DNA from 3 places in the Comamonas aquatilis genome. Region 3 is predicted to be linked to each of the others. Evidence: riboswitches for the same ligand, from Rfam matches in the RefSeq annotation. Region 3 holds a riboswitch; each other region holds the start of a gene.
The links. Region 3 has a riboswitch for cobalamin ahead of ACNAZA_RS08220 (TonB-dependent receptor domain-containing protein). Riboswitches for the same ligand answer to the same signal wherever they lie in the genome.
Positions count from the first base shown of each region.

Region 1: another riboswitch for cobalamin. It lies ahead of ACNAZA_RS14405 (TonB-dependent receptor); the one in region 3 lies ahead of ACNAZA_RS08220 (TonB-dependent receptor domain-containing protein).
Region 2: another riboswitch for cobalamin. It lies ahead of ACNAZA_RS09570 (TonB-dependent receptor); the one in region 3 lies ahead of ACNAZA_RS08220 (TonB-dependent receptor domain-containing protein).

Region 1 covers NZ_CBCSIW010000012.1:28,617-34,266, forward strand. The annotation lists gene ACNAZA_RS14395 (FecCD family ABC transporter permease) at 1-332, opposite strand, end outside; gene ACNAZA_RS14400 (ABC transporter substrate-binding protein) at 329-1,384, opposite strand; gene ACNAZA_RS14405 (TonB-dependent receptor) at 1,466-3,625, opposite strand; cobalamin riboswitch at 3,772-4,007, opposite strand; gene ACNAZA_RS14410 (hypothetical protein) at 4,108-4,323, opposite strand; gene metG (methionine--tRNA ligase) at 4,437-5,650, opposite strand, start outside.
Region 2 covers NZ_CBCSIW010000005.1:244,225-249,874, reverse strand. The annotation lists gene ACNAZA_RS09580 ((2Fe-2S) ferredoxin domain-containing protein) at 1-387, opposite strand, end outside; gene ACNAZA_RS09575 (ABC transporter substrate-binding protein) at 426-1,415, opposite strand; gene ACNAZA_RS09570 (TonB-dependent receptor) at 1,542-3,680, opposite strand; cobalamin riboswitch at 3,808-4,070, opposite strand; gene cobF (precorrin-6A synthase (deacetylating)) at 4,268-5,044, opposite strand; gene cobM (precorrin-4 C(11)-methyltransferase) at 5,044-5,650, opposite strand, start outside.
Region 3 covers NZ_CBCSIW010000004.1:290,294-295,943, reverse strand. The annotation lists gene ACNAZA_RS08230 (bifunctional adenosylcobinamide kinase/adenosylcobinamide-phosphate guanylyltransferase) at 1-207, opposite strand, end outside; gene ACNAZA_RS08225 (cobyrinate a,c-diamide synthase) at 243-1,673, opposite strand; gene ACNAZA_RS08220 (TonB-dependent receptor domain-containing protein) at 1,702-3,621, opposite strand; cobalamin riboswitch at 3,702-3,938, opposite strand; gene ACNAZA_RS08215 (DUF904 domain-containing protein) at 4,183-4,392, shown strand; gene ACNAZA_RS08210 (cell division protein ZapA) at 4,424-4,804, shown strand; gene asd (archaetidylserine decarboxylase) at 5,181-5,650, opposite strand, start outside.

The DNA.
Region 1 (5,650 bases), on a different contig from region 3:
AAGGGGTTGCGCACCATGGCCTGCATGGCCACGCCCACCAGCGCCAGGCCGGCCCCGGCCAGGGCCGCCAGCAGCACGCGCGGCATGCGGATGCGCCAGACGATCTGGTGCTGGGAATGGCTCCAGGTGCCGGGCGCCATGTCCAGCCCCAGCTGCAGGCCGATTTCGTGAGCCGTGATCTGCCAGGCATGCAGCGGCGCGATGCGCACCGGGCCCAGCGTGATGGCCAGCGTCAGGCTCAGGGCCAGCAGCAGCAGCAAGGCGGCCAGCCACCAGGCCAGGTGGCGGCGCTGTAGCTGAAATGCCAGATGGTGGGAGGAATAGTGGCTCATCTCAGGCTTGTATCGGGCTCGGGAGCCGCCACTCGTTCGGGGTGCAGACTGTGGGCCAGCGTGCGCACGCCGGCCACATTGCGGGGGCCGGGGGTGGCTGCGGCAAAGTCCAGCAGCACGAAGTTGCGTTCGCGTATGGCGGTGAGGTGGGCCAGCTCGGGCTTGTTCAGCAGAAACTGCTTTTTGCCATCGGGTGTGGGTCTGTCGTTGTTCACGATGACAATCCAGTCCGGATTGCGCTCGATCACGTCCTCCCAGTTGCCCCGCGTCCAACTGCTGGGCAGGTCCGCAAAGATGTTGCGGCCGCCGGCCGCTTCGATCATGGCGTGGGGCATGGCATAGCGGCCTGCGGTGACCGGGATGTCGGTGCCGCTGTCGTAGAGGAAAACCGAGGGCTGTCTGGCCATGCCCTGCAAGGCCTGGGCGATCTGCTCCAGCTCGGCGCGCTGGCCGTTCACCAGGGCTTGTGCCTGTGCGTCGATGCGGAAAATGCGGCCCAGATGGAGCAGGTCGTCGAAAGTGTCTTGCAGCGATACGCGCTCACGCGCGACCTTGCGTATGCAGGACTCGGTCAGCACATAGCTGGCAATGCCCAGCTCCTGCAATTGCTGCGGAGTGATCTGGCCATCGCGAAAACCATAGGACCAGCCGCTGAAGACAAAGTCCGGCTGGGCATTCAGCAGGGTTTCCAGATTCATGTTCTGGTTAGACAGATCGGGCACCCGGGCCAGCTGCGCCTGCATGGCTGGCGGCAGGCGCTGGATGTCGCGCAGGCCGCCATAGCCCACCAGACGGTCGGCCAGTCCCAGTGCCAGAAACATCTCGGTAATGTTGATGCCGTGGGTGACAGCGCGCTGCGGCACGCGGTCATAGCTCACGGGCTGGCCGCAGACCGGCACCGTGACCGGGGCCACGCTGACGGCCGCCTGGTCCGGCGGCGTCTCTTGCCGCTGCGAGCAGGCCGCAAGCAAAGCGCAGGCCAGGGCCAAGCCCGTGGCGAGGGTCAGGCGAGAGGGGAATACCTTCTTCAAAAATGGAAGCTGACAGCGCATGTGTATTCTCGTTTTCAATGGGTTTTATGCATGAAGTTGAGGAATTTCATGCGCTGCTAGCTATGGCTTTTGCTACTGCGTTCAGAACGTGAATTCGGCCGTCAGATCAAGACGACGTCCCTCGCCCGGATAGGCCTGAGAAGCCCTGGCGTTCGACACCGCCGAGTAGGTATAGAGCTTGTCGCCGAGATTGCGCACCGTCAGGCGGTAGGTGCTGCCGGGCTGGGGGCGCCAGCTCAAAGCCGCATCCCAGACGGTGTAGCCGCCGCTGACGGCCGTATTGGCGTTGTCGGCAAAGCGGCTGCCCACGGCGCGCGCGCCCAGCGATGCCTGCCAGCGGCCGATGCTGCTGTGGGTGGTGTAGTGGGTCCACAGATTGGCGGTGTTGCGCGCCACGTTGCTGGGGCGATTGCCGGAGCGGTCAGCGCCGCCGGCTTCGATCAACTGGTCGTATTTGGCATCGACAAAGGCGTAATTGCCTTCCAGGCGCCAGCTGGGCGACAGGCGCAGCACCGTGCTCAGCTCCAGGCCTTGCGAATGCTGCTTGCCGCCTTGCACCGACAGCAGGCTGTTGTTCGGATCGCGGGTGATGATGTCTTTCTTCTCGATGCGGTAGGCCGCCGCCGTCCACTCGCCCAGACCTTGGCCGAACTGCTGCTTCATGCCGACTTCGATCTGGCGCGCCGTGGTCAGCTTGTAATCGCGATTGGCCAGGTTCAGCGTCAGCACATTGGTGACAGGGTCATGGCCTTGGGAGACCTGGCCGTACAAGCTGGTCTGCGCATTGAGCTTGTGCGTCAGGCCCAGGCGCCAGGCGGTGCCGCCCAAGTTCTTGCCAAACGAGCCGGTTCCGATCAGGTCGTTCCTGTTGAAGTCCGTCAGGTCGCGGCGTATGCCGGCCAGCAGCAGCCAGCGCTCGCTGAGCGTCCAGGCGTCTTCGGCGTAGAAGTCATGCGTGGTGGCTGCCGTGGTAAAGCGCGGGATCATGGCGCTGGTGTTGTCCCAGCCGTGATAGGTGGCATTCACGGGCATCGTGGTGGAGTAGTCAAAGCCGGACGAGGCATAGCCGAATTTGGCTCGGCTCACTTCCCAGCCCACAACCAGCTGGTGGGCGCCGGCCTTGAGCTTGGATTCCAGGCGGTTGCCGGCCTGCTCCAGATCGTGTGTCAGCTCGATATAGTCGCTGCGGGTGATGGTCTGGGCCGCCGGGTTGTAGCGGTAGGCCTCGATATTGCGCCAGTAGCGGTCGGCCTTGAAGTGATAGAGCTCGTTGCTCACGCTCAGCTCATCGTTGATCTGGTACTGCGCCCGGGCGCGCACGCGCTTGTCCTTGATGCGGATGGTGCTGTCGTCGGTGTTGAAGTTGCGGCCCAGCAGCTCGGGCACGATGGCGCCGTTCAAGGTGGGCGTGCCGAAGTAGCGGGCGGGCTTTTCGTCGCTGACATCGGCCAGCAGCTCCACGCGCAGCGCGGCCGTGGGTTGCCAGCGCAGCGTGCTCATCAGCTTGCCGCCGCTGGCGCGGCTCATATCGTGCTCGCCGTTGGTGTAGTGACCATAGGCGTCCACCCGGTAGCTCAGGGTCTCGCTGAGTGCGCCACCCATGCCCAGGCCCAGCTTGGCCGAACCATGCGAGCCGGCACCGAGCAGTACCTCGCGCACCGTCTCGCGCGTGGGCTGCTTGCGCACCACATTGGCCGTGGCTCCCACGGTACCCGAGCCATAGACGATGGAAGCTGGTCCCCGCAGCACTTCCACCCGCTCATAGCCCCAGCTGTTGGCGGGGTAGGGTGTGGTCGACGAGGCCACGCCCAGGCGCACGCCGTCCTCGGCAATGCCCACGGAGTTGGTGCCGGTGAAGCCGCGCGTGCTGAAGGACAGGCTGTTGTAGCTGGTGGCCGACAGCGGCGTCATGCCCACGGTGCGGCCGATGATGTCGGCCATGCGCGAGTCGCCGCGCTCCTGCCAGGTATCGCTGTTCACATGGTCCAGGCTGGCAGGAAGGTCGAGTGTGGCAATGCCGGTCCGGCTGCCGGAGGTGGAAGGCAGGGACAGACCCAGTGCGCCTTCGGGCGATGCCGTGACATGGACGGCGGGCAAGGTGATGGCGGCTTCGGACGCGGGCGTGTCGGCATCGCTGGCCAGGGCCGGTGTGGCGGACAGCGCGCTCAGGCAGGTCAGGAATGCCGCAGCAGCGATGGGATGGAGAGAAGGGGCTCTGGCTGCAAAGTCAGGGTGGTTCATGGAGGTCAACAAAGTGCTGACCATCTGCCTGCAGGTGACATGCCCAGGCCTTGCTGCAGCGCTTTTTGACCGCCGGGCAGGGAAGCAGCCACTTCTGCTCCCCGCAGACGGTCGTTGCAAATACCGCACGCCGGGGGCTTCCCCAGGGGCACGGTGCTCAACAGGCCGGTATCCGGGCTCGCAGATGGCGTGATGCCTGCCATTTCACCTTCCCAATGTCGCCGCGCACCTCGCTGGGAGGCCACGTAGGACATCAGTGGTTTGCCCCTGGGGGCGTGGAAATGGTTTATCTGCTGACCGTTGCGGGGGCAGCCAGGGATTTTCACCCTGTTCCCGTTGAACCCGTGGCCTAAGCCTGGGCACCTGTTGTCGCAATGAAGGGCTGGCAGCGGCCATGCATGGCCAGCCGGTCAACCCGCTTCAAAACGGGCGCAGTATAACGTGTTGGCCTTGTGGCTATACGCAGCTGCGCTCGCCGTCATTCAATCGGCAGGTTCGTCGTCCAGCGCGGCGTCTGCAGCCTTGCCCACGCCTTTGCCCACGATTTTGACCGTGCCAATCGCCGCATCGGCGGCCAGGCCCACAGCCCCTGCTGTGATGCTTACGGCCGTGCCCGCCACGGCCACCACGGCGCAGCCAGACAGGGATAGCAGGCATAAAAAAGCCCCTGCAAGCCATGGCCTGCAGGAGCTCGACAAAGCACGCCCCAGCGAGGAGACACCGAGCCAGAGCCTAAGGCGGCCCCGCCGCCTCGCGGCGAAGGTGTCGTCCCCCTTGGGGGAAGGCGCAAAGCGCCTCAGGGGGGATGGCATCAGTGAATCCGCATGCCGGGAGCGGCACCAGGGAAAGGTTCCAGCACATAGATGCCGGGGTTTGCCTTTTCGTCGGCATGGCTGGCGGCCAGTACCATGCCTTCGGACAGGCCGAACTTCATCTTGCGCGGGGCCAGATTGGCCACCATCACGGTCAGCTTGCCTTGCAGCTGCTCGGGGTTGTACATGCTGCTGATGCCGCTGAACACATTGCGGGTTTTGGGCTGGCCGTTCTCGTCCTTTTCGCCCACATCCAGCGTCAGTTGCAGCAGCTTGGTCGAGCCTTCCACGCTCTTGCATTCGAGAATCTTGGCAATGCGCAGATCGACTTTGGCAAAGTCGTCGATGCTGATGGTTTCGGCCAGCGGCTCGCCGCCCGGGGCGTTGGGGTCGATCACGGGTTCGGCCTTCTTGGCCGCCTTTTTCTCGGCCTTTGCCGGAGCGGCAGCAGGAGCGGCCTGACCTGCGGGAGCTTCAAACAGCGCTTCCAGCTGCTTGGGGTCGACGCGCTGCATCAAATGCTTGTACTCGCCGATCTGGTGGCCTTCTCCCAGAGGCTTGGCCACATCGCCAAAGCTTTCGGGCGGCACGATCAGGAAGTTGGACACTTCGGCGGCCACGCTGGGCAAAATGGGCTGCAGATAAATGGTCAGGATGCGGAAGGCTTCGATGCAGGTCGTGCACACATCGTGCAGGCGCGCTTCCATGCCTTCCTTCTTGGCCAGCTCCCAGGGCTTGTTGGCGTCCACATAGCTGTTGACGCGATCGCACAGCAGCATGATCTCGCGCGCGGCGCGGGCCGTGTCGCGGGCCTCGTAGGCGGCGACGATGGCTGTCTGCTGTTCGCGCAGCGCCGCCAGCAGGGTCTGGCCGTCTTCGCTGATCTGGGTCAGCTTGCCGCCAAAACGCTTGGTGAGGAAACCGGCGGCGCGCGAAGCGATGTTCACGTACTTGCCGATCAGATCGGAGTTGACGCGCAGCATGAAGTCTTCGGGGTTGAAGTCGATATCTTCGTTCTTGCCGTTGAGCTTGGCGCCCAGGTAGTAGCGTAGCCACTCGGGGTTCATTTGCAGCGACAGATACTTGAGCGGATCCAAGCCCGTACCGCGGCTCTTGCTCATCTTTTCGCCGTTGTTCACGGTCATGAAGCCGTGCACGCAGATCTTGGTCGGCGTCTTGCGGCCGCTGAACTTCAGCATGGCCGGCCAGAACA
Region 2 (5,650 bases), on a different contig from region 3:
CTTGTCAATCAACAAGTCCTCAATCCCGGCCGTTTGCAGCAACGGCGTGGTGAAAACAATTCTCGGCAGTGTTTCGGCAGCCGAAAACCGGACACGCCAGCGCATTACGACCTTGTGCATCCAGCGGCGCAAGGCAGGTTCATCCGGACCGAACACCGGCACGATGGCAATGCTTTTCAATGGCGGTGACGCACTCGCCAGCAGCGCATCCAGCGCTTCGGGCAGAGAAGGCTCCGTCCTGTCGATAAACGCGACGCAGACAAGCAGTGCGTTCCCCTTTTTCAGCGCTGCCCGTTTGAGTTGCTCGGCCAGAGCTTGCAACTCCTGCTTGGCCGCACTGCCAAGACCGCCGCGCCCCAGCAAAATCATGGAAACCGTCTCGGTCATAGGCATGCATCCAGCGGCCAATGTGCTTATGTTGTCATTCATGGCTGTGCCTGACTCTGTTTGAGCGTGGGCCAGGTCAGCGCATCTGTGGTCACCTCCAGATCGGGGTGCAAGGCTGCAGCCAAGCGCTGTGCCACCTGTACGCTGCGAGGTCCGGGAGTGGCCTGGGCATAGCTCATTACAAAAAACTGGCGCTTGCGAATCGCACTGACTTGGGCCAATTCCGGTTTGGCGAGAAGAAAGTCCATCTTGCCCTGCGCGCTGGGCACGCCATAGTCAACGATGACAATCCACTCCGGGTCTCGCTCAATCACGTCTTCCCAGTTACCGCGCGGCCAGTTGCTGGGAATATCGTCAAAAATATTGCTGGCTCCGGCAGCATCCAGAATCGCCTGAGGCATGCCATAGCGTCCTGCCGTCACCGGAATTTTTTCCCCGCTGTCGAACACAAAAACACGCGGTTTGCCGGCGTTAGCCGCCATCTGTCCGGCCAGACGTTCACGGGCCGTCTTCAGCTGCGAGATCCGTGGACCGGCCTGTGCTTCGACGTCAAAGATGCGGGCCAGATTTCCCAGATCCAGCTCCACATCTTCCAGGGCCACTCGCTGCCGGGAATTCACCCGAATGCAAGACTCCGCCAGCACATAGGAAGCAATGCCATGCTCGGCAAGCAGCTCGGGAGTGACACCACCCGCCCGAAACCCATAACTCCAGCCAGCAAAGACAAAGTCCGTACGGGCGTCGACCATGGCTTCAAGACTCATGTCATGCGATGAAAGATTCGGCAAAAGATCCAGCACCGGTTTGATCTCCGGCGCAATCTCCTTGCGCGATGGAATGCCCGAGTAGCCCACCAGACGGTCCCCAAGCCCCAGAAAGAGAAACATCTCCGTGATGTTCACATCGTGGGTTACCACACGCTGCGGCACCTGGATATAGGTCTGCGGCTTGCCGCACACATCGAGCACCAACGGCGGGTCATGACGCTTCGGCTGCAACGCAGCAACTGCGTTGGAGTTTTCAGTCAATTGCGCTGCGTGGACCTGATCCGACACTGGAGCCCGATCACAGCCTGCAAGCAGCGCTGCAACCGGGAGCCAAAGCAGACAGAGCGCTGCATTGATAGATGGCATGTTTCTGTCTGCCCTCACCGCTTAGAAGCGCATATGCGCAGTGATCTCGAAACTGCGGCGATTGCCCAGCAGCCATTGCGTGCTGCCATAAGCAGATGCGGCATAGGTCTTGTTGGTCAGATTACGCCCCACGAGACTCAAACGGGTTTTGGGGTTGAGCTGCCAGCTCAGCACAGCATCCGCCACCGTATAGCCAGGCAAAACCGAGGTGTTGGCATTGTCATTGAAGCGGCTGCCCACATGACGCAGGCCCAACGATGCGCGCCAGTCGCTCACGCTGTAGTGAGCCCATAGATTGGCGGAATATTGAGGAATGTTCGCCGGACGATTACCTGCACGGCTGATGCCGGAGCCTCCTTCGCGCAACTCATCAAACTGCGCGTCCACGTAGGCCAGATTGCCTTCAAAGCGCAAAGATTTTGTGGCATTGAGTGCCGTAGTGAACTCCACGCCCTTGGATGACTGCTTGCCGCCTTGAACAGACTCTGCTGGGCGACTCGGGTCACGGGTGATGATGTCTTTCTTGGCGATATCAAACACCGCCACCGTCCACTCCCCACGGCCATTGCCCAGTTGCTGTTTGAGACCCAGCTCGATCTGCCGCCCCTTGGTCAGGCTGAAGCCCGAGTTGGATTTATTCAGGGACAGCAGACTGGTCACCGGATCATGCCCGGTACTCATCTGCGCATAAACATTGGTGCTTTCATTGATGCGATAGCTTGCGCCCAGGCGCCAGGAAGTGCCGCCCAGAGATTTATCCAGAGTGGCGCTGCTGATCAGATCCTTGCGGTCAAAGTCATACATATCTCTGCGCAGACCAGCCATCAGCTGCCATTGCTCGCTGAGTTTCCAGACATCCTCCACGTAGAAAGCGTTCTGCCGAATCTTGGACTCGACCCGTGCCTTGTACACATCCGGGCTGTCCCAATAACCATTGGAGGTATTCCAGGCAGAGACCACCGAATCGCCGCTATAAGGCGAGTTGTTGAGAGCGATAAACCGGGCCTCGGAAATATCCCAACCCGCGGCTATCTGGTGACGGCCGGGTTTGAAGACCACCCCCAGGCGGTTGCCCGTCTGCTCCAGATCGTGACCGATTTCCAGATAGTCATAGCGTGCAATCGTGCCCGCTGCGCGGTCGTAGTCATAGCCCTCTATATTTTTCCAGTGCCGATCGGCCTTGAAGTGATAGAGCTCGTTGCGCAGCGTCACCGCTTCACTAGGCTGCCACTCCACCTTGGCCTTGAAGCGCTTGTCCTTGAGACGGATATCGCTATCGAGAAAGTTGAAATTCTTGTCGCGCAATTCGGTGGCCAGACGGCCATCCACCACCGGCGTGCCGAAATAGCGTTCAGGTTTTTGATCGCTGATATCTGCCGTCAAGTCCACGCGCAAATCTGCGCTGGGCTGCCAGCGCAGCGCACTCATGATTTTCTTGCTGTCGCTCCTGCCAAGGTCGCGTTCGCCATCGCTACGTTCGCCATACAGATCAACACGGTAGCTCCATTCCTGGCCTATGGAGCCTGTTGCGCCTATGCCGGCGCGCGCGCTGCCATTCGAACCGGCGCCGACCATGGCTTCCACAGAGCGCTCGCGGCTTGGCTGCTTGCGCACGGCGTTCACTGTTGCGCCCATGGTGCCGCTGCCATACATCAACGACCCCGGGCCGCGCAGCACATCAAAGCGCTCATAGCCCCAGCTGTCATGCGGATAGGTCGTCGTGCCGGCAGCAACGCCCAGCATGATTCCATCTTCGGCCACACCCACCGAATTGACGCCGTTGAAACCACGGCTGGCGAAAGACAGACCGCCATTGCCAGGGGAGCTGGTGGCCGTCAGTCCCACGGTACGACTGACAGCATCCACCACGGCGGCATCGGCACGTTCTGTGATTTGCTCGGAAGAAACAGAATCCAGGCTGGCAGGCAAGTCCTTGACGGGAACGGCCACATAGGAGCCGGAGCGCGTTGTCTGATTGAGCTGCAGCTGGGGCAGTTCTCTATCGTCTTTGACGGTGACTTCCGGCAAAGTCGCGTCGGCAATGGCCAAGCTAGGCATCGCGGCCAGCAATTGCACTGCCGCGCAGCTGGCAGTCAACGCAAAACGGGTGGAGTAGGAATGAAGAGCACGCGCATTCGAGCGCATTGTTGTGTGAGGCATAGCTTCGGAAGCTCATACCGCCTGATGTGAAGGCCGCACACATAACAACCAGTCGCCGCAGGACGACAAGCGCAATAAGGCTGCCGTCCACACCCCGCAGACAGTTGTGAGAAAGATGCGCAAAGCGCACCGCCATCAGCTCCAGGCCGGTCTCCGGGCTCACAGAATTCTTTATGGTTCAAATAAAGCAGATCTGACCTTCCCAAGCAGCCAATCCAAACAAAGTTGGATCAGCAGCGCTCAGTGGCTGAAGTCTGGAGATATCCGGACTTCTTCAGATTTTTTCTGTCTACCGTTGCGGGGGCAGCCAAGGACTCAGGCTTTTCGGCCCTTACCTTGTTCCCGTTTCACTCGCATCTTCATGCAAGCACCTGAAGTTGGTTTGCTAATTGATTAGCGTTGCGGATTCTATCCGTGTCAGGCGAAAGATTCCCGATTGCACGCTCGACATTCATATTTTTCAAGGTAAGAGAACGCCACTCCATAGAGCCTGTGCCACGTCAGCAGCCAGTTTTATGAACCCATCATTTTTTGGCGATGCTAGCAGCCTCCATGTGAGAGCACGGGCCTGCCCTTGATGAATCGCGTCAACTACGCCTGCGCAGCAAATAAATATCCATGATCCAGCCGTGCTGCTGACGAGCTTGCTGCCGCCTGGCACTGATGTCAGCCTTGACCTGCACCAGCCGCCCCTGCATCAGGATTTGCTGCGGCATGCCCAGATAGGCGCCCCAGAAAATATCGACATCGGGCTCGGCCACCTGTTCGTAAGAGCATTGGCCGTCCAGCATGACAACAAGCGTATCAACGCCTGCCGGCCAGGCTGCCTCGCGCAGCTGGCGGCCGGTGGTCACCAAAAACGGCGCTCCGATATCGTTGAGCGCTATACCATGCGCGCTGCACAAGACCTGCATCGATGTGATGCCGGGCACCACCTTTACCTGCGACTTGGCCAAGCCCAGACGCGAAGCAATGCGCAAAGTGCTGTCATACAAGGCGGGATCGCCCCAAACCAGCAAGGCCACACGACCTCGCTCATGCCCAGACTCATGCCCATGGCCCGCAGGCAGGTGGGTAGATAAACACGCCCTCCAGCGCTCAGCGATGGCGTCATGCCATTCATTGACCTGCTGATCGTAGTCGTCCCCTTGCTGGCGGCGCACAGGCATATCGAAGTGCGCAATACGACTCGAGTCCATGCACAGATGTTGCAAAAGCGTCATCCGCACTTGCGCCAGTTCGGCCTTGTTGTCCTCCTTGTGCGGCAGCAGGATCAGATCGGCCTGGCGTATCGCCTTCTCTGCCTCGCGCGTTATGTGGTCGGGGTTGCCGGTGCCGATTCCGATCAGAAACAGCTCCAGCATCAGATCCCCTCAGCGCCAGCGGGAAAACGGGGCTCCTCGCCGCGAGGACGGTAACGCCGGTCATAGTCGTCGGCATAAAGACGGCTGAGCCCGAAACCTTCCTGGCTCAAGGTCCGTCCCACCAGAATCAAGGCACTGCGCTGCAAGGCATTGGTCTGCGCCGCTGCAGCAATCTCCCCCACACAGGTACGCACAATGACCTCATCCGGCCAGGAGGCTCGCCAGACAATGGCTGCCGGGCAATCGGCGCCGTAATGCTCCAGCAGTTCCTGCTGCACTTGCTCTGCCACATGCACCGAAAGATGAATGGCCAGCACCGCCCCTGTGGCGGCAAAAGCTGCCAGCGCCTCTCCGCTAGGCATGCTGGAGGCTCGCCCCGAGGTCCGGGTCAGTACGACGGACTGGCAGGAGCCCGGCAGCGTCAACTCCGCGCCAAGCGCTGCAGCCGCTGCGCTAAAGGACGGCACACCAGGCGTCACCGTATAAGGAATCTGATGCTCGCGCAGGCTACGCAGCTGCTCGCCCATGGCCGACCAGATGCTGAGGTCGCCCGAGTGCAAGCGGGCCACATCCAGACCCTGCTCATGGGCTTTCTGCATTTCCGCG
Region 3 (5,650 bases):
CAGCGTGGTCATGCCCGGCACCCGTTCGGCGCGGTCGCGCTGGTGGCGGGCAATGCGTTCGCGCATTTCCGCATCCCAGGGCTGGCCGGTGGCCACCAGCACGGCCTCGCGCCCGCTGGCACCCGCCAGCCACTGGCGCGCCAGCAGCTCGGCGCGGCGGGATTTGCCACTTTTCTGGCCGCCCATCAGCAACTGGCTGCGGGGCATGGCAATGGTGCAGGACTGACTCATGATTTCAATACTCAAACGTTGGCGCCCAGCCACTCGGCAATCAGCTGGGGAGCCGAAGCAAACCAAGCGTGGAAATAGCTGGCATGCACGCTGCCATGGCGGTACACGGCCTCACCGCGATCGGCCTGTACGGCCGTGCGCGGGCGGCTGGTACGCGCCACCTCATGCATGGCGGTCTCCAGCCGGCTGTAGTGAAACGTGTGGCCGCGCATGACGGTTTCATCGATTTGCAACTGCTGCATGCCCAGGCCGGCCAGGCGCTTTTGCATGATGACCTTGCCAGGCAGCAAATCCCACAGCTCCTGCTCGGCGCCATCATGGCCGACCACCGACTGGCACAGGGCAAGCATACCGCCGCATTCTGCCCAGACGGGCTTGGCCGCCGCCAGGTGCTGCGCAAGACTTTGGCGCAGGCCGGTGTTGCTGGCCAGGGTTTTGGCATGCAGCTCGGGGTAGCCGCCGGGCAGCCACAGCGCATCGCAGGCGGGCAAATCATCACCGGCCAGCGGAGAGAAAAATACCAGCTGCGCCCCCATGGCGCGCAGACAGTCCAAGTTGGCCGGGTAGATAAAGGCAAAGGCGGCATCGCGCGCCACGGCAATCGTGCGGCCTTGCAACCAGGGCTGCAAAGCCGGCGCAGCTGCGTCAGCAGGTTCGGGAGCCGAAAACTCCACGGCCCAGTCTTGCCAGCTGCCGGTCACAGAGTCGCCGACTTCGTCCGCGTGCCATGGTCGTTGGCCCAGAGGAATTTGCGCCAGGGCATCGGCCGCTGCATCCAGGCGCTGCAGCGCATCCTGCAGCTCGTGCGCAGCCACCAGGCCCAGATGCCGCTCGGGCAACAGCGCCGCGCCTTTGACATGGCCTGTCGCTCCCAGGCTGATGGCAGCCAACGCGCCCTGCCACAGCTCGGGCTCGCGCAGGCCCTGGCGCAGCAAATCGGCATGGTGGCTGGTCGCCACGCGATTGGCCATAAAGCCCGCCCAGCGCAAGCCGCTTTGATAATGCTGCAAGCCATAGGCCAGTGCGCCGAAGGTGCCGGCCATGGCTGACGCATCGACCACTGCCAGCATGGGCAGACCCAGCAGTCGCGCCAGATCTGCCGCGCTGGGGCTGCCGTCAAACAGGCCCATCACGCCTTCGATGAGGATGAGATCGGCCTCCTGCGCCGCAGCGTGCAGCCGTTCACGCACATCGGCCTCACCCGTCATCCACAGATCCAGCGAGTGCACAGGCGCACCCGTGGCCAGTTCATGCCAGTAAGGGTCCAGAAAATCCGGCCCGCATTTGAACACCCTGACCTTGCGGCCCTGGCGCGCATGCAAACGCGCCAGGGCCGCAGTCAGCGTGGTCTTGCCCTGGCCTGAGGCCGGGGCAGTGATCAGCAAGGCAGGACAGCGCACAGGCTGCCCTGCTGCATCAGACGAGGAGGTGGTGCTCAGCATATGAAAGCAATAAGGACTGCAAGCCCGCTCAGTTGGCCGTCCACTTCACGCCCACATAGCCGCTGCGGCCCTCTGTGGCGTAGGTGCGGGCCAGCTCATAGCGCTTGTCGGTGAGGTTGTTGATGCGTGCCACCAGACTCCAGTTGCGTGTCAGCTCCTTTTGCGCCGTCAGATGCCACAAGGTGTAGCCGCCCAGCTCAAACTTGTTGGCCGCATCGTCAAAGCGCTTTCCCGATGTCTGCATCTGGGCACCCAGCCTCCAGCCCGCCACCAAGGTGTCGGCCGAAAGGCTGGCATGGCGCTTGGAGCGACGTGCCAGCTGCAAGTCCTTGTCCGTATCGCGCGGATTCTGGAAGTCCACCGAGCCCTGCAGATTCACCACGCCCACGCGGGTGGTGGCAGCCAGGGTAATGCCTTTATAGCGGGCATTGGCCACGTTGGCATAGCAGCCGCCGAACTGACCGTTATTGCCCGGGCATGCACCGGTGTTGCTCACATAGTTGATGAGATTGGAGAGATTGTTGCGATAGGCCGTGGCCGAGAAACTATTGCTGCCCTTCCCCCATTTCAGGCCCAGCTCCACATTGCGTCCCTTCTCGGGCTGCAGCGAGGAATCGCCATACATGCTGAAGCGCTGATACAGCGTGGGTGCGCGGAAAGCCGTGCCCGCCGATGCCGTGGCTCGCCAGTTCGGCATGAACTCATAGCCATAGGCGGCACTGCCCGTGGTGTTGCCGCCAAACTCGCTATCGCGATCATGGCGTGCATTGAGTTGCAGCGTGTGCTTGCCGGCACGCAGACCGTAGCCCAGAGCCAGGGCGTTTTGCGAACGCGTGCGGTCGATATTGCCGTTGACCAAGCTGTCCTCACGACGCTCCAACGCCGCAGTCAGGGTGGAGGCGCCCAGCTTCCATTCGTTCTGGAACAGATAGTTGTGCAAGCGCGTGTCGGTTTCATAGACCGAGGGCTTGGTAGCGTAGTAATCGCGCGACTGTGTGTATTGCAAACGGGTGCTGTAAACATCGCTCCACTTGGCTTGCCAGTTCAGGCCCAGGGTTTGCATCTTGTTGATGCTGCGATCATCGGCAATAGGAGCACTCTTTGATATGGTCGCGTCATAACCGGAATTGACGTAACTCTCCAGCGCTGTGGCCTCCACGCGCTGGTTGGGCGAGATCTGGTAGCCAATGCGGGCATTGAAGGCATTGTTGCGATAGCCGTCCGCATCTGGATTGAAGCCCGCCGAGGTTTTGGCGTTAAAGCCGTTGCTGCTGGCATGCGATGCACCCAGGCTGTAATCCCAACCATTGAGGCCGCCGCTGATGCCGGTCTGTGCCGTCACCGTGCCGCGGCTGCCCCAGCCCAGGCCGATATAAGGCTTGGGCTTGCCCTCGCCCCGCTTGGTGAAAATCTGCACCACGCCGCCAATCGCATCCGAACCATAGACGGCAGCCGCCGGGCCACGCAACACTTCAATGCGCTCAATGGACTCGAGTGGAATGTTCTGCCAGGAAGCGCCGCCGGTCGATTGGGAATCGACGCGCACGCCGTCGATATAGACCGCCGTAAAACGGGTCTCGGCTCCGCGCAAATAAACGCTGGTGGAGGCACCAGGGCCGCCGTTGCGCACCATCTCGATACCGGGCAGGCGCGAGAGTACATCGGCCACGCCAGCCGCACCACTGGTTTCGATGGTCTCGCGGTCCACGATGGACATATCCGCCACCAGATCGGACAGCGGCTGTTCGATACGGTTGGCAGTCACCACCGTCTCGGCCATGGCTGCGGTATCGGCCAAGGCGATTTGCTGAGCCAGCACAGGCGCAGACAACATGCAGCTGATGGCAGCAGCCACCAGGGAAGGACGGTGAAAAATGGAAGCCGTGCTGGCGTGCACGTGCGAGGCCACGGATGCAGTCTTGCATCGGGGTTGGTGTTGCGAACTCATGGGAAGCGACAAAACAATAGATACCCGGCGCCAACCTCCCCGTTGGCAATTGGGAAAAAGACGTGCCCACAGCTGAAGGCAGACAATCCACATCGTTGGCCGGTATCCGGGCTAAGCGAAACGTCCTTTTGCGAGCCTTCCCAGCACGCGCAGCGCCAGTGGCAAAGATGAAAAGGAGATGCCATGCATCTATTCGCTGACCGTTGCGGGGGCAGCGCAGGCACGGATCGCACCGCTTTGCGGCTTCACCTCCCTGCTTCCCGTTGAACTGGGGTCGCAGAAAAGCAACTCCGAGCACCAACAGCGGCGCATTCTAATTAGTTTTGACTGCACGGCCTCCTTCAATCAGAGTACCCCGTTGACGATTATTTACTATATAAATGAATTTGGCGCTTTATGCACCTGTGTTGCACGCTACGATTTTGGTAGAGGAAAATCTCCAACCGAAAAGCCATGCGCGCGTGTTTCAGGTGTACTTAGCTTGCATCCGCCTTTCATGCACAAAGTCTCTCGGATTTCTGCACTTATTTACGGACCGCAAGACCTACAATGGCCGAGTCTATGATCCCCCAGACTTCTCTTGACCTCATTGCCGAGCGGGTAGAACGTTTAATGGTGCGCCACGAAGAACTTCAGCGCACCAACACCCTGCTGACCGAGCAAGTTGCCGCCCTGACCCAAGAGCGCGACTCTCTGCGCCTGCGCCTGCAAGCTGCACGCGCACGTGTGGACGCGCTGATCGAACGCCTGCCCGCCAACCAGGGCGAGTGATTCCCCAGACATTGCCACCAGACGCCCGCCCATGAAGCAGATCGAAGTGCAAATTTTGCAGCAAAGCTACATGCTGACCTGCCCCGAAGGTCAGCAAGAGCGCGTGCTGGAAGCCGTGCGTCGCGTGGATGAGGCCATGACCGGCATCCGCGACAGCGGCAAGGTACGTTCTCGCGAGCGTGTAGCTGTACTGGCTGCACTCAATATGGCTTTCGATGTGCTGGACCGCGACGCCCAACAGACATCCCAACAAACACATATGAGCGGTGCCGCAGCTGAAACGCAGGCCGCGACCCAGACCGAACAGCTCAATCAGGAACAGCAGGCTGAACAACAGCGCCAACTGGAACTGGCCGAGCAGCTGGTGCTCAAGCTCGATAAAGCTTTAGAAGACGATGCAAGGCTTTTGTGAAAGCCCGCAATCCTTGCGACAAATGCATCGCTTCGTGGCAAACGCAGTATCAATCGAAGTAAAATAACTCCTGTCTGCAGACCTGTCGGACTTTATATTTCCTTGAACCAATGCTCAATGAGCTCGGGCTTGGTAAATTTCCTGATGAGCGTGATCGTCTCGCGTCAGATGAACCCAACGTCAGGCTGCCCTCGCCCCCCTGAACCCCCGGTTCAGGATGACGGTCCGGTGGAGTTTGCAGACACCTTATTCCTGTGCAACCTGCTATTTCAGGCTGCACTTTCTGGGCTAGCAACACGCAGCCATCTCTTGAACCCAAAAAGCCGTTGAAGCTTGAAGCATCAACGGCTTTTTCGTTTATGGGCAATGCAAGTGATCAGGCGATGGCAGATTGAATCTTTGCCTGTGCATCTGCCATGACCTGGCCCAAACGCACCGGGCCCGCCGGCTGCCATGCGGGGTTGAACTGCAAACCCGCACTTTGCGGCCACAGCAAGACCACGGTGGAGCCCAGCAGAAAGCGCCCCATCTCCTCGCCTTGGGCCAAATGAATGGCTTGCTCGCCGGTGTAATCCCAGCTCTTTAGATGTCCCGTGCGCGGTGGGTTGACCACGCCATGCCAGACCGTGGCCATGCTGCCCACAATGGTCGCACCTACCAGCACCAGCACCATGGGGCCGTGCGCGGTATCGAACACACAGACCACACGCTCATTGCGCGCAAACAGTCCGGGCACTCCGCGCGCCGTGGCGGGGTTGACCGAGAACAGCTCGCCAGGCACGTAAATCATGCGCTTGAGCTGGCCGGCGCAAGGCATGTGGATGCGGTGGTAATCCTTGGGGCTGA